DNA from 2 places in the Ligilactobacillus sp. genome. Region 2 is predicted to be linked to the other one. Evidence: a T-box and tRNA genes for the amino acid it is inferred to sense, from the RefSeq annotation. Region 2 holds a T-box; the other holds one or more tRNA genes.

Region 1 (7,909 bases), on a different contig from region 2:
TCACATGCCGATTAACGTATATGACGAATTCTGGAAGTAAAGGGGGATTTCAATGAAACGCAGAGCAGATTTCGGACACTATGTCAGCGTCTTGTCCGAAGTGATGGAAACTACCGAGAATATGGGCGCAAAGCTTAATCCATTTTTTGAAACGTTCCGGAAAGCCATTGACGAAGGAAAGGACATTTCCCCTGAAGATTATGACAAGACAAGAGCAGAGTTTGAGACAGGCGTTGAACTTTACGAGAAGAACCTCAAAAAACTGCAGGGCCTGGAAGCTCCGATTGCGATTATCGGGGTGCACAAGAAGCTTGTCGGAGCATATCGCCGTTTTTATGAAGGCTGCGCTCATATGAATTCATCAATTGATTATGCAGGAAGATGGGTTGATGCAGAGCAGTTTGACGTTTCTGAAAAGGAGCAGGGTGATGCCATGGACGACATTGCCAGATGCGTCAGGAAAATCATGAGATAAAGGAAACCGCGTCTGAAATTTCGGACGTGGTTTTTGTTGTAATTCTTTGATCATGAAGATAGAATAAAAAGGAAATCGAAGGGATGATGCACGTGGAAAAAGGATATTTAGAAATCGTCGCTCAAGCCATGCCTTACAAGGAACATCAAATTGAGTCTGTCTTGAAGATGCTTGAGGAAGGCAACACGGTGCCTTTCATTGCGCGCTATCGCAAGGAAAGAACGGGCAGTCTGGATGAAGTTCAAATCAAGGACATCAGTGATGCGTACCAACGAGTGGAAAAAATTGAAAAAAACGCAGCGATATTGAAGCCAAGATCGGAGAACTCGGCAAGCTGACCGAAAAACTGAAAAAATCAATCGAAGCAGCTGAAACGATGCAGCAGTTGGAAGATCTGTATTTGCCATACAGGCAGAAAAGGCGGACAAAGGCCCAGGCTGCAAAAGAAGCCGGCCTGGAGCCTTTTGCGCTGTGGATGCTGACGTTTCAGAAGGAAACGGTTGAGTCAAGGGCAAGGGCAGTTGCCAGAAAATCAGGCCTTGAAGAAGCAAGGACAGCCATTGACGGAGCAATGGAAATTCTGGCAGAAAAGTTCGGCGAAAATCCTCAGACAAGGCAAATGGTGCGTGATTTGGCCGAAAGACGCGGGAAAATCGTGGCCGTCAGGAAGAAAAATGCAGAAGATGCACAGGAAGTCTATAAAAACTACTATGAATTCGAGGCACCTGCCGGAAAGCTCACGTCATATCAAGTGCTTGCGCTTGACCGCGGGGAAAAGCAGGGCGTTTTGCGGATTAAGCTCGAACTTGAAGATGAACGCATCCTGAATCAGATGCATCGCCATTATGCCGGAAATCATGAGGAAGATTCAGCAGAATATGTCAAAAAGGCCTGCGACGATGCATATAAACGCTTCATCAAGCCGGCAATTGAACGCGAATTGCGTAACAATCTGACTGCGAAGGCGGATGTGAAGGCAATCGAAGTCTTCGGGGACAACCTTTACCATCTGCTGATGCAGGCACCGCTTAAAGGCCGGGTCGTATTGGGACTTGACCCGGCTTATCGGACCGGATGCAAACTGGCAGTCGTCGATGAAACGGGCAAGTTCCTGGACAAGGCGGTCATTTACCCGCACGAAAAGTACAAGGGCGAACATGTTGATCAAAAGCGGGTCGCAGATGCGAAGAAGACGCTCAGGACTTTGATCCGGAAGTACGGCGTCAGGACGATTGCCATCGGAAACGGGACGGCAAGTCGTGAATCAGAAAGCTTCGTTGCGGACGTTTTAAGGGAAATGGACGAAGAAGTCTCCTACGTGATCGTCAACGAGGCCGGTGCTTCGGTTTATTCGGCAAGCGAAACTGCCAGAAGGGAATTCCCGGACTTCAACGTCGAAGAACGTTCTGCAGTCAGCATTGCCCGCCGCTTGCAGGATCCGTTGGCTGAACTGATCAAAATTGATCCGAAGGCAATCGGCGTCGGTCAATATCAGCATGATCTGCCTGAAAGAGATCTTGATGAGAGGCTCAGGTTCGTAATCGAAACGGGCGTCAACAAGGTCGGAGTAAATCTGAATACCGCAAGTCCGCAGCTGCTGGAGCATATTTCCGGACTGAATGCGACGACTGCTCAGAATATCGTGGATTACCGCTCGGAAATCGGACGATTTGAAAAAAGGTCGCAGTTAAAGAAGGTCAAGCGCTTAGGCGACAAGGCGTTTGAACAGGCTGCCGGCTTTTTGCGCATTCCAAACGGCAGCGAACCGCTCGATAATACGGACATCCACCCTGAAAGCTATAATCTGACGCGCCGGTTATTGAAGGAGCTCGGGATGAAAAATGCAGAGCTGTCGACAAAGGACGGCTTGGAAAAGCTCAGTCGCCTTGATCCGAATGATTTTGCAAAGGAAACTGGTGCAGGCGTTCAAACCATTGAAGACATTGTTGAAAGTCTGAAGAAACCCGGCCGCGATCTGCGCGATTCGATGCAAAAGCCGCTGCTGCGATCAGACGTTTTGCACCTTGAGGATTTGAAGGAAGGAATGAAGCTTCAGGGAACGGTGCGCAACGTTGTGGATTTCGGAGCATTTGTGGATATCGGGGTCAAGCAGGACGGTCTCGTCCACATTTCCAAACTGAAGAAGGGCTTTGTCAAAAAACCTGCCGATGTCGTTTCCGTGGGTGATATCGTGGACGTGTGGATTGACGGCGTGGATGAAAAGCGCGGCCGCATTCAATTGACGATGGTGGATCCAAAGTATGAATGATCAGGAGCTGCAAAGGCTGGTTGAAAGGATTTCCCTGGAAGACTTCGGGCGCAGATTCAGGCACCGTGCCTCCTTTAACGGGCGCTTGAGAACGACTGGCGGCAGATATCGCTTGAGCGACCATGATATTGAGATTAATCCCAAAATGCTGACGGAACATGGTTCGTCCGTGCTGATCGGCATCATTAAGCATGAGCTGTGTCACTATCATCTGCATCTGGAAGGAAGAGGATACAGGCATAAGGATTCGGAATTCAAGGCTTTATTGAAAAAAGTCAACGGCTTGCGTTACGCACCGGAATTAAAATCTGCCAGGACGGGGGTTGAGAGATATTATGTTTACAAATGCGAAGGATGCGGGGTGCTTTATCAACGCAAACGTCGCGTCAATACCGCGCGCTATGTCTGTTCAAAGTGCCATGGAAATATTGAATTGGTCGAGATTCATGAGTATCGATAATTTTTTTTGAAAAGGACTTGCGTCTGCTGAAAATGACTGTTATAATTAATAACGTTGTCGCGGGTATGGCGGAATTGGCAGACGCGTCAGACTAAGGATCTGGTGGGCGTTGAGCCCGTGATGGTTCGAATCCATTTACCCGCATGACTAAGGTTGCAGGACTGATGAGAAATCGGTTCTGCAATTTTTTTATCTGTGATAATTTTTTTGAATTAAGGGTTGCATAGTTGTAATTAACTTGATATAATTAATGATGTTGTCGCGGGTATGGCGGAATTGGCAGACGCGTCAGACTAAGGATCTGGTGGGCGTTGAGCCCGTGATGGTTCGAATCCATTTACCCGCATAACGCAAGCTGCAGTGCTGAGAAATCGGTCTGCAGCTTTTTTTAATGCGTTCGGTGTTTTGAATGATCAAAGTATTCCGCATTAACGAAAAAATTGGTAAGATATACCTTGGAAAGATTCGAAAGGATACGAAACATATGTCTGTTAAAATTAGTGCGAGCGCAGGCTACCTGCCGCCCAGAATTGTTACGAATGATGAACTGGCATCAATTATGGAAACCTCTGATGAATGGATCAGAAGCCACACCGGTATTGAAATGCGTCATTTTGCGATTGGAGAAAACACGTCCGACATGGCCGCGAAAGTGGCAGTCAGTCTGATGGAAAAAGCCGGCGTCAGTCCTGAGGAAATCGATCTGATTATCGTTTCGACGATTTCTCCGGATTCAATTACGCCGTCAACGGCGGCCCTGGTTCAGGGAAAAACTGGTTGTGTCAATGCATTTGCATACGACATTTCCGCTGCTTGTGCCGGTTTTGTCTTTGCGTTGTCCACTGCAGAAAAGTTCATTCGCTGCGGTCAGTACGAAAAGGCAATCGTCATCAGCGCAGAAACGAATTCCAAGATGATGGACTTCAGGGACCGGACGTCTGCCGTCTTTTTCGGCGACGGAGCAGCGGGAGTCCTGCTGGAATCAAGCCGGGATCCTGAGGATGAAAGCTTTATCGCAGAAGAACTGCATGCCAGGGGAAACGGGGAAGTCATTCACAGCGGACGCATCGAACCGATTCAGGAAATTTCTGCTGAAAATTACCCGCAGATGGATGCCTTTTACCAGGACGGACGTTCAGTGTATAATTTTGTGACCGACGAAATTACCGTCCACATGCGCGAGTTTCTGGAAAAGGAAGGCCTGAAGCCGGAAGACCTCGATCTGGTGATCACGCATCAGGCCAATCTGCGCTTGATTGAAAATATCGCCAGGGCATTGAATCTGCCGCTTGAAAAATTCCAGATTAACGTTCAGACGGCCGGAAACACTTCATCGGTCGGAATCCCGTTGGCCTTGTCGGAGGCTCTTGCTCAGGGCAAGAGACCGAAGCGCTGCCTGTTGACGGGCTTCGGTGCCGGTCTGGCCTATGGCAGCCTGTTGATTGGATTTTAGTTTTTGGCCCCTTGTCCTCTGGCAAGCGGGCTTTTTACGTTAAAAAAAGCCGAGAAGCGAATTCTCGACTTTATCTTCATCATGAGCTTATTATTGTCCCATTGCCTTGGCGCCTGCGATGGCCTGTTCGGCAATGCCGGTATCGTCGGCAAACGTTTCGGTCGATTCTTCCATTCCGAGTTCTTCGCGAATGTTTTTTGAAACGCGCGATCGTTCCGTTGACGTCGCAACCTGCCATGAGGTTGAATCATACCATCCGTTTTCTCCCTGCAGACAATCGGATTTGATGTTTGAAGCGGCCTTCTTGTAATTTGTTTCGATGGCCCACATGTCATCGTAGCTGAGGTCGGTCTGCATGTTGTCCTTGACTGCCTTCAGGATGTCGTCAAATTTTGAAACGCTTGAAAAATTAAGAGCCTTCCTGGCGATGGCCTGAATGACCTGGCGCTGACGTTTCTGGCGGCCGTAATCTCCAAGCGGATCGTCGTGGCGCATGCGGGCATAGGAAAGCGCTGCCTTGCCGTCTAGCGTCGTCTTCTTTCCCTGAACCACGTCTGCATCTTCATATTGGAACGTCAATGTCGGAGTGACGGTAATTCCGCCGATTGCATCAACGACTTGTCTTAATCCGCCCATGTTGAGCAGCACATAATAGTCGACTGGAACGTCGAGCAGCTTTTGAATCGATTTGATGGCTGTCGGAACGCCGCCGACAGAATATGCGGCATTGATCTTGTCGTACGGATCCCGGCAGTTTGGAATTTTGAGCAGAGTATCGCGCGGGATGCTCGTCAAAGTCGTCCGCTGCGTCGTCGGATTGACGGTGGCGATGATCAGCGTATCTGTTCTCCCCGTATCGCTTCTTCCAAGGTCTCCGGTATCCGTCCCGAGCAGCAGAATCGAAATCGGCTTCTTTTCCTTCAAGACCTTTGAAACGTTGCGCGCCTTCTTGACTTTGACCTTCTTGTATGTTGTAGTAATCGTCTCCTCGGCTGTATGTAGCATGCTGTAGAGATAAGCACCGCAGCCGTAGAACCCTCCAAGCAGGGCAACCAGCAGAAAGCCGCAGACCCATTTTCTGATTTTGGCTTTACCCGGTGAGTCAACGGAGCGTTTAGTATGATCTGACATTTCAAATCCCCTTTGAATGAAATATTGAATAGTATCATTATACACATCTTAACGGTTTCGTGATAGACAAGAGGGAAAATTTAACGGATTCTAAAAGGTCTTGAAATATTTTCGCAATAAAAGCGCTTTAACGGGAAGCAGATAGTGCATTTGCCGACGTTAAATGCTATAATTTTGAAAAAGATTAAAAAACAATGAAAAAGAAGGTAGATTATGCAAGTCTTTATGGAAAGTCTGTCGGGCGTTCTCGTTATTTTGGGGATGATTCTCGTCGGATATTGTCTGACCGAACACGGGTGGTTCAAGGGAGACGCGGACAAGCTGATTGCCAGGCTTGTCACGCAGGTCTCGCTGCCGTGCTACATGCTCAGCACGATTACCGGGAAGTTCAAGGCGCATGAGCTTTTGAGCATGCTGCCGGATCTCCGGTTTCCGGTGCTTTCGATGATGATCTTAATGGCAGTTGCGTTTGCGCTGGTAAGAATCTTCAACATCAAAAAGGGCCGCCAGGGACTGTTTACGTCAATGTTCTTCAACTCCAACACGATTTTTGTCGGACTTCCGATTAACCAGGCACTGTTTGGCGACCGCAGCATCCCCTACGTTTTGATTTACTACATGGCCAATACGACGATCTTCTGGACGCTCGGAACGTTTTTCATCCAGCGTGACGGGGAGGGCGACGCAAAGTTCAATCTGAAGAAGACCCTTGGCAAGGTTTTTTCTCCTCCACTGCTCGGATTCATGCTGGGAATCGTGCTGGTGCTTCTGGACGTGAGACTGCCGACGTTTATAAATCGTGACCTGGTGTATCTCGGCAACCTGACGATTCCGCTGTCGATGCTGTTCATCGGGATTTCAGTGTCTCATGCCGGCCTTGCGCAGATGTCCTTGAAGAAGGACAACCTGCTGATTTTATTCGGACGTTTCATTTGCGCGCCGCTTTTGATGACGGTTCTGGTGATTCACGCACCGATGCCGACCTTGATGAAGCACGTCTTCATCCTGCAGTCGGCGATGCCGGTGATGACGAACGCTCCCGTTGTTGCGAACCTGTATGGCGCAGATTCGTCCTATGCAGCCGTTATGGTAACGGAAACGACGCTGATGTCCCTGATTGTCGTTCCGATTCTGATGGTCATCATGCAGTCGCTTTAGATTAGAAAGAATGCAGTGCAGAATATTTCAAAACGTTGAAATATTCTGCTTTTTGTTTTTTTAAATGAGATTCTGAGTGAAAAATAAGCGACTGGAATCATAGCAAATGCTTGAAAACGCTTTAAATTAGAAAAAATAATTTGTAACAAAAGAGAAATATTACAGATTGTAATGTCAAAAACGAGGCGGGAACACTTTTATAGCCGATAAAATGGCGTTTATACGGGGGGGTAACAAAAATTTGGAGCTTCGTGAAATGTTTTTGTAACATTAGAGGCTTTTTTGAACGATTTTGTAAATTTACTGTAATTGAGTTGAGTGTTGTTAAATGGTAACATAGCTATTGTAGTCAAAACGGACGGAAGATATTCCGGAGTTCCAGTTATGAAAATAAAAGTTGTTACAGGAAGGTAGTCGCTAATGAAGAATTCGAAGTTATTCAAATTGACATTGACAGCAGCAGCGGCGCTGACATTTGCCAGCTATGCCCAGTCTTCTGCCAAGGCAGACACGCAGGCTGATATCGATGCAGTCACACAGAAGATCAAGGATACGGAACAGGCGGTCAAGGACGGTCAGGTCAAGCTTTCCAAGCTTGAAGACCTTCAGTTCCAGAAGAGCAATGAGATTCTCAAGCTGCAAAAGAACATCAAGGCCCGCAAGGCACAGCTTGCACGTCAGGCACGTGCAGCCCAGATCAACAATGCCGGTTCGATGATTGACTTCGTTACAAGCGCCGACAGCCTGTCGGATGCGGTTAACCGCACATTCACGGTTGCAACGCTTGTCCGTGCCAACAATCAGGCCGTGGCACAGCAGAAGGCTGACAAGGAGAAGGTTGCCGCTGACAAGGCTGTCGTCGACAAGGCCGCTTCAAGCCAGAAGGAAACAAACAAGAAGCTGAACAATGACATTGCCCAGCTTGCCGTTCAGAAGACGCAGCTTGAGGTCAAGAAGGCAAAG
Region 2 (7,909 bases):
CGGCAATCATGGCCGTACAGGCTGCCGTCAAAGCCGGAGCCGGACTGACTACCTGCATTTCGCACAAAGATAATCTCACGGCGCTTCATACGCGCGTTCCTGAAGCAATGTTCATTGACTATACCGACAGTGACGACCTGTCCAGATCCGTTTCCCAAGCAGACGTTGTCGTTGTCGGACCAGGACTTGGGACGGATGAGACCGCCAGACGAATTTTCTCTTCCGTCTTGAAGAATGCAAACCGGACGCTGATCATCGACGGCTCGGCCATTACCATGCTTGCAGAGGACGACCGGCTGAAAAAAATGATGCCGGATGCCAAAATCATCTTTACCCCGCATGAAATCGAATGGCAGAGACTTTCGGGCTTAAGACCGGCAGAGCAGACTCCTGCAAAAAATGCGGCAAAGGCTCTTGAATTGAATGCTGATGTCGTTTTGAAAAAGCACGGTACGGAAATCTACCACCTTTCAGGAAAATGCTCAAAGCTCACAATCGGCGGTCCATACATGTCAACCGGTGGAATGGGTGACACGCTCACCGGCATCTGTGCGGCCTTCCTGGCTCAATTCAAGGGTGATCAGGATCAGATCCTGGATGCCGCCGTCTACACGCATTCCGACATTGCTGCCTTACTTTCAAAAGAGCGCTACGTTGTTTTGCCGAGTGAAATTTCCGATAATTTGCAAAAATACATGAAACATAGATGCAACGGCCAAATTTTATGAAAATTCACTCATATTTCTTGAAAACATATTGATTCTGACTTCAAAAAAAGACCACCGCCCAACTGACGGTGGCCTTTTTCAGTCGCTGATTTTAAGTCCTTCAATCTCCGTTTGAGTCAAGGCTCTGTATTTTCCAGGATCAAGTCTACCGTCAAGTTCAAGCGATCCCATCTTAATCCTTTTAAGTTCCAGCACGTGCATCCCCGCACTGGCAAACATCCGCTTGATCTGGTGATACTTGCCCTCAGAAATCGTAATCTCGATTTCTGACATGCCGGCATCTTCATCAACATTCTTGACGACAAGCCTGGAAGGTTTGGTAACTTCACCGTTCCTCAATTCAATCGGCTTTGAAAAAAGCTCGACTTCAGCCTCGGTCACGATTCCTTCAATCCTTGCCTCATAGATTTTTTCAACATGCTTTTTTGGTGCCAGCAAATCATGTGCAAGCTTCCCGTCATTCGTCAGAAGCAACAGCCCCGTCGTATCCTTGTCAAGTCTTCCGACAGGAAAAAGTCCCCTGACACAGTCCTTCTTGTCAATCAGGTCAAGCACGGTTTCTTGAACCGCATCTTCCGTTGCAGTGATGACGCCCTTTGGCTTATGCAGCATATAGTATGCAAAGCTCTGATACCTAAGCTCTTCTCCATCGATACAAACAATGTCTGAAAACTCATCGATTTGTCTTTTTCCTGAATTTTCCGTCATGCCGTTGACCGTTACGCGCCTGCTCTTCAACAGAACCTTGACCTCGCTTCTGGTCCCCTGATTACATTCGGCTAAAAATTTATCTAGTCTCATTTTCACTGTCCTTTATGAAAAAATTGTAAACTGCTCCCAGACATGCAAACCAGACAAGCGAAAACAGCAAAGACATCAGCGTGCTTTTTGAAAATGCCAGCAAAACCAGAACCGCCAGGAAAAAGATGATCGTGATCCAATTCGAAACGGGGAAAAGAGGCATCGCAAAAAGCGTCTGTTCGCCTCCGCGGCTTTTCTTGTATTTATAATGGCAGACAACCAGAACAATCCAGATGAAAACAAAACTGACCGTTGCAATGCCTGAAATGATTTCGAAAATTGCAGCCGGCAAGAAAAAGTTTAAAATAACGATCACAAACAGAATGCAGGCTGAAAAAATCAAAGCATTGACCGGTACGCTGCGATTATTGCTTTTGCCCAGTTTCTTTGAAGCCTGTCCGCTGTTTGCCAGAACAAACAATGTTCTGCTCGTACTGAAAATTGCACTGTTGCAGGCCGAAAGAGCAGCCGTCAGGACAACGAAGTTAATCACCCCGGCGGCAATCCTGATGCCGATGCCGCTGAATACCTGAACAAACGGACTTGAATTCGTTGCAATCTGATTCCAAGGATAAATGCACATCAAAACAAACATCGAACCGACGTAAAAAAGTCCGATTCTGATTGGCAAAGTATTGATCGCCTGCGGAAGATCGCGCTTCGGATCAGCCGTTTCACCGGAAGTCAGACCAACCATCTCAATTCCAGTAAAGGCAAAGATGACCATCGGAAATGCTGCCAGCAGTCCATTGAACCCCTTCGGGAAAAAACCGCCGTAACTTACGAGATTGCCTAACGAGACAGCATGTCCGCCGACCTTGGCCTTCATCACAAGCAAAACGACGCCGGTTCCGATCAATGCCAGAATTGCCAGAACCTTGATGCTTGAAAACCATGTCTCCAATTCTCCGAATGCCCCGACGCTCAGCAAATTAAACGCCAACAGCAAAACGATTATCCAAAAAGCCGTCAGCCACTGCGGAATTCCCGGAAACCAATACCTGATATAAATCCCGCTTGCGGTCAAATCTGCCATTGCCAAAGACTCCCAGCAAAGCCAATACGTCCATCCGACGATGAATTCGAAGCGCGGCCCCAAATACTCGCGTACGAATTCTATGAATGAATTCTTCGACAGATCGGATAAGATCAGTTCGCCGATTGCGCGCATCATGAAGAAGCAAAAGATGCCGGCAATGAGATACGCCAGAATAATCGCCGGACCGGCCTTTTGAATTGCTGTTCCTGAGCCCAGAAACAGCCCCGTTCCGATTGCCCCGCCAATTGCAATCATCTGAACGTGCCTGTGTGTCAGTGCTCGTGATAGTTCGTTGTTCAAATCCTTACCCCCTATAATTTGTTATCATTATAGTAAATATTTATGCATTAATCAAGGGATGAGGGTTCATCGAACGCTCTTAATCCGTATTTAGTTCGCATTCTGACACAAATTAACTTATCATGACTTGAATTCTTCTTTTTTAGCTTCTTAAATAAATGTACTCCATCATTAAAGTTCGCTTTTAACAAAAATTCCTGCTGAACGTCAGCAGGAATTCAATGATACTCATTATTTTACGACAATATTGACCAGTTTGCCCGGAATTGCAATGACGCGAACCACGTTCCTGCCTTCAACGAATTCCCTGACATGTTCATCTGCCATCGCAGCCTTTTCAAGCTCTTCCTTCGTGATGCTGCTTGAAACCTTCAAGTGCTGGCGGACACGACCGTTAACCTGAACGACGACCTCGACTTCATCTTTAACGAGTTTCGATTCATCATATTCAGGCCATTTTGCATAAGCGATGCTTCCGACGTGACCGAGCTTGGTCCAAAGCTCTTCTGCCAGGTGCGGAACGAGCGGAGCAAGAAGCTTGACGAATCCTTCAACGTATTCAAGCGGCAGGGAATCTGCCTTATAGCAGTCATTGACGAAAACCATCATTTGCGAAATGGCCGTGTTGAAGTGCATCTTCGTAAAGTCTTCAGTAACCTTCTTGACCGTCTGGTTATAGGCAAAGTCAAGCTCGCCTTCATTGATCGTCGTGATCCGGTCGCGCATGTTGTCATCTTCATCGATGATCAGATTCCAGATACGGTTGATGAACTTGTAGGCACCGTTCAGCCCGTCTTCGCTCCATGGCTTGGATGCTTCCAGAGGTCCCATGAACATTTCATAGAGACGAAGCGTATCTGCGCCGTACTGCTCGACAATATCATCAGGATTGATGACGTTGCCCTTCGACTTGGACATCTTTTCGTGGTTGTTTCCAAGAATCATTCCCTGGTTGACCAGCTTTTGGAACGGTTCCTTCGTAGGAACGACACCCAGATCGTACAGGAACTTATGCCAGAATCGTGCGTAAAGCAGGTGCAAAACGGCATGTTCGGCCCCGCCGACATAAAGATCGACCGCCATCCAGTGCTTGAGCTTGTCATAGTCTGCAAGCTGGCCCTGGTTGTGCGGATCAACATAGCGCAGGAAGTACCACGAACTTCCTGCCCATTGCGGCATCGTGTTCGTTTCGCGCTTGCCCTTGCGTCCGTTCTTGTCGACAACGTTTACCCAGTCATCAAGATTGGCCAGCGGACTTTCACCTGTGCCGGACGGCTTGATGTCCGTTGCCTTTGGCAGACGAAGCGGGAGTTCGTCTTCGGGAACAAGCGTTGTTTCACCGTCTTCCCAATGAATGACCGGAATCGGTTCGCCCCAGTAGCGCTGGCGGGAAAATGTCCAGTCACGCAGACGATAGTTGACCTTCTTCTTGCCGACGCCTTTTTCTTCAAGCCATTCAACCATCCTGTCAATGGCTTCCTTCTTGCCGAGTCCGTCCAAAAAGCCGGAATTGATGTGCCTGCCGTCTCCCGTATAGGCCGCTTCCTCAACATTGCCGCCTTCGATAACCGGTTTGATCGGCAAATCGAATTTCCTGGCAAATTCATAGTCACGTTCATCATGGGCAGGTACAACCATGATCGCACCAGTGCCATAAGATGCCAAAACGTAATCTGCAATCCAAATCGGAAGCTTCTCGCCGTTTACAGGATTGATGCCGTAGCTTCCCGTAAACACGCCGGTCTTTGTCTTTGCAAGATCGGTACGTTCAAGATCTGATTTGTGAGCGCATTGATCAACGTAGGCATCGACTGCCTCCTTTTGCTCAGCAGTCGTTAAGGAACTTACATATTCATGTTCAGGTGCCAAAACCAGCAGCGATGCGCCAAAAAGCGTATCAGGACGGGTCGTGAAGACTTCAATCTGCTTGTCATCGTGGCCGCAGACGCCGAATTTCACGGAAGCGCCGACGGAACGGCCGATCCAGTTGCGCTGCTGATCCTTGATTGCTTCAGGCCAGTCAAGGTCATCCAGATCATCAATCAGACGGTCCGCATATGCGGTAATTTTCAAAACCCACTGACGCATCGGCTTTCTGACGACCGGATACCCGCCGCGTTCCGTCTTGCCGTCGATGATTTCCTCATTGGCAACGACAGTTCCGAGTTCCTGGCACCAATTGACGGGAATTTCAGCTTCGTATGCAAGACCTTTCTTGTACATCTGCTCAAAGATCCACTGCGTCCACTTGTAATATGACGGGTCAGTCGTATTCACTTCACGGTCCCAATCGTACGACAAGCCCAATGACTTGATCTGACGGCGGAAATTATTGATGTTCTTCTTCGTAAACTCACGCGGAGAGTTTCCCGTCTTCAATGCGTATTGTTCAGCAGGAAGTCCGAAGGCGTCCCATCCCATCGGATGCAGGACGTTGTATCCCTGCATCCTCTTCATGCGTGAGATGATGTCCGTTGCCGTATATCCTTCCGGGTGTCCGACGTGAAGTCCCTGACCGGACGGATAGGGAAACATGTCCAGTGCATAGAATTTCTTCTTGTCAGGATCTTCGCTTGTCTTGAAGGTCTTGTGTTCTTCCCAGTAATGCTGCCACTTTTTCTCGATTGCCTTGTGATCGTAAGCCATTTTGAAACTTCCTCCTTGTAGTAAATAAAAAAAGCCCTACACGAAGTTCTCACTTCATATAGGACGAATAAATCGCGGTACCACCTATGTTCCAGCAATTGCTGACGCTTTTTCTCATAACGGGAGATACCGTCCCTGCCTACCTCTCCATGTTCAGCAGGAAACTCAAAGGCGAGTTCGAAGCACTCAATCTGCATGTTCACACCAACCACACGCTCTCTGACAAATCTCGTCCTTCTAATAATCCTTCTTAGCGTTCAAATATTGCTTTAATATTAGCAAAATCGGACTGTTTTTTCAAGTCTTTAAACCGAATTGACAAAACTTAATTTAAATACAGTGTCTGACCCACGTAGATCGTATCGCCTGCCAGGTGGTTCACCGCCTTCAGATTATTGACGGTCGTCTTGTTGTCAGCAGCAATCCGCCATAAACTGTCGCCGGCTTTAACCGTGTATTTCTTCTTGGACTTGTCAGAAACATTAGTCTTCTTGGCGTACGTTTCTGCATTTACGGAAGATTTCTGCGTCACTTTAAGCTTTTGACCGACATAGATCGTATCAGAAGACAGCCCGTTGATTCGCTTCAATTCCGCAACCGTCAGCCCTTGACTGTTTGCAACTGCCCACAAACTGTCGCCGGCTCTGACAACGTATGTCGCACCCGCTGCTGCCGTTTCCTTTGAGCCTGTTTTTGTTTCAGCTGCCTGCCTGGTATTTGAAGAAGTTCCCCTGACCTTCAGAACCTGTCCCGGAATAATCAGGTTGTCCCTTAATCCGTTCAGCGACTTCAATTCATCCATGCTCATGCCATGTTCATGCGAAATCTTCCAGACGCTGTCACCGGCCTTAACCGTATAAGTTGAACTGCTGCCGTTGCCTGCTGCATTTTGATTCCCTGAACCGCCTGTTTCGGATTTTGAAACGTTTCCCGTCCTGGCACTGGATTTGACTTTGAGAACCTGACCAGGAAAAATCAGATTGTTTTTGATTCCATTCAATGAAGTCAGTTCATTCATGCTCATGCCGTATTCGTGCGCTATTTTCCAAACGCTGTCGCCTGATTTGACCGTGTAAGTCGAAGTCCCGATTACCTGGTTTTGTGACGGCTTATTTTGATTTTGCGCCGGTGCACTTTGCTTTTTCTCAGATACCAGCAGTTTCTGACCGACAAAAATCATATCGCTGGAAAGCTTGTTTAAATTCTTAAGCTGAGACACGCTCATGTTGTGGTCCGTCGCAATTTTCCAGAGACTGTCGCCTGACTTGACCGTATAAGTTCCATTGCTCGTTGTCTGCTGAGGTTCCTTTTGCCCTTGTTGCTGCTGAACAGTCGATTTCTTCTGACCAACGACGAGCTTTTGACCGACATGAATCAGATTTGATGAAAGATGATTCCAGCTCTTCAAGTCATTTACGCTGCAGCCGTGCTTGGTTGCTATGCTCCACAAGCTGTCGCCTGACTTGACCGTATATGTCTCGGCATTCGTAATCATCTGCTGAGGACGATCATTGTTGTTGCCGTTCGAATTTTGATTTTGATTCGTATCGTTGTTATTCGTGTTCTGCTGGGCGGACTTTCTGACCTTCAACGTCTGACCCACGTAGAGATTGTTGCTCGTCAGGCCATTTGCCTTCTTCAACTCATCAAGCGTCATCCCGAATTTCTGCGCAATCCCCCACAAGCTGTCACCGGCAACGGCCGTGTAAGTTCCGTTCGTGGCAACGCTCGAATTTGAATTATTGTTATTGTTATTATTGCTGTTCGTATTATTCGAAACTGGTTTCATCACCGTTCCGGTATCATACTGCGTCAAATTGTACCTTTCAATCACGGAAATCAGCTTTGATGCGTAACTCGGGTCCGTTGCATACGTCCCGTAGACGCCGTTGCGCAAATTCTGCGCGGCCACGGCATAACTCGAAGCCTGAGCCTTGGTCGAACGGGGAAAATGACTGCAGATCAAATCAGCATACGCATTCAACGATTCCGTGTAGCTTGAATAACGCTGAAAACGTGCCATTACCGTGTGATATGCTCCGCCATAATATTCCTGCGTCGACAGATTGATGTATGCCCCGGAGCCGTTCCACTTGACGCCAAACAGATTATATGCGGCAGTCGAAAGGTAACTTCCGCCCCAACCGCTTTCAAGGGCCGCCTGCGCAATCATCAATGATGCATACAGTCCCCTGGCATTTGCCACCTGACGCGCTGCCGGAGCAACATTGTTCAAAAAGCTCTGCACGTTGCCCGAATAGCTCGTATTCGTCTGAACCGCCATCACCATCGGAACGCCGGCAGCTGCCTGCTGGGTGCTGACATCCGCCTGAGTCTCGGTCTGAGGATCCTGTCCTGTCTGGTCCGTCTGAACCGATTGCTGAGTCTGTTGATT

The links. A T-box is a leader RNA that pairs with one kind of tRNA and senses whether it is charged. The one in region 2 lies ahead of leuS (leucine--tRNA ligase), so its partner is inferred to be a tRNA-Leu.
Region 1: it has a tRNA-Leu gene. The T-box ahead of leuS (leucine--tRNA ligase) is inferred to sense a tRNA for this amino acid. The anticodon was not compared.

Annotation. Positions count from the first base shown of each region.
Region 1 is NZ_DAIUCE010000031.1:5,001-12,909, forward strand. Features, by position in the region: gene nadE (ammonia-dependent NAD(+) synthetase) at 1-40, shown strand, start outside; gene V7Z60_RS04675 (hypothetical protein) at 53-475, shown strand; partial or broken gene V7Z60_RS04680 (Tex family protein) at 568-2,744, shown strand; gene V7Z60_RS04685 (SprT family protein) at 2,737-3,204, shown strand; tRNA gene V7Z60_RS04690 (tRNA-Leu) at 3,264-3,348, shown strand; tRNA gene V7Z60_RS04695 (tRNA-Leu) at 3,466-3,550, shown strand; gene V7Z60_RS04700 (beta-ketoacyl-ACP synthase III) at 3,689-4,657, shown strand; gene V7Z60_RS04705 (LCP family glycopolymer transferase) at 4,748-5,788, opposite strand; gene V7Z60_RS04710 (AEC family transporter) at 6,002-6,946, shown strand; gene V7Z60_RS04715 (C40 family peptidase) at 7,367-7,909, shown strand, end outside.
Region 2 is NZ_DAIUCE010000044.1:1,882-9,790, forward strand. Features, by position in the region: gene V7Z60_RS05625 (NAD(P)H-hydrate dehydratase) at 1-728, shown strand, start outside; gene V7Z60_RS05630 (pseudouridine synthase) at 807-1,529, opposite strand; gene V7Z60_RS05635 (amino acid permease) at 1,516-2,868, opposite strand; gene leuS (leucine--tRNA ligase) at 3,100-5,514, opposite strand; T-box leader at 5,571-5,777, opposite strand; gene V7Z60_RS05645 (LysM peptidoglycan-binding domain-containing protein) at 5,840-7,909, opposite strand, start outside.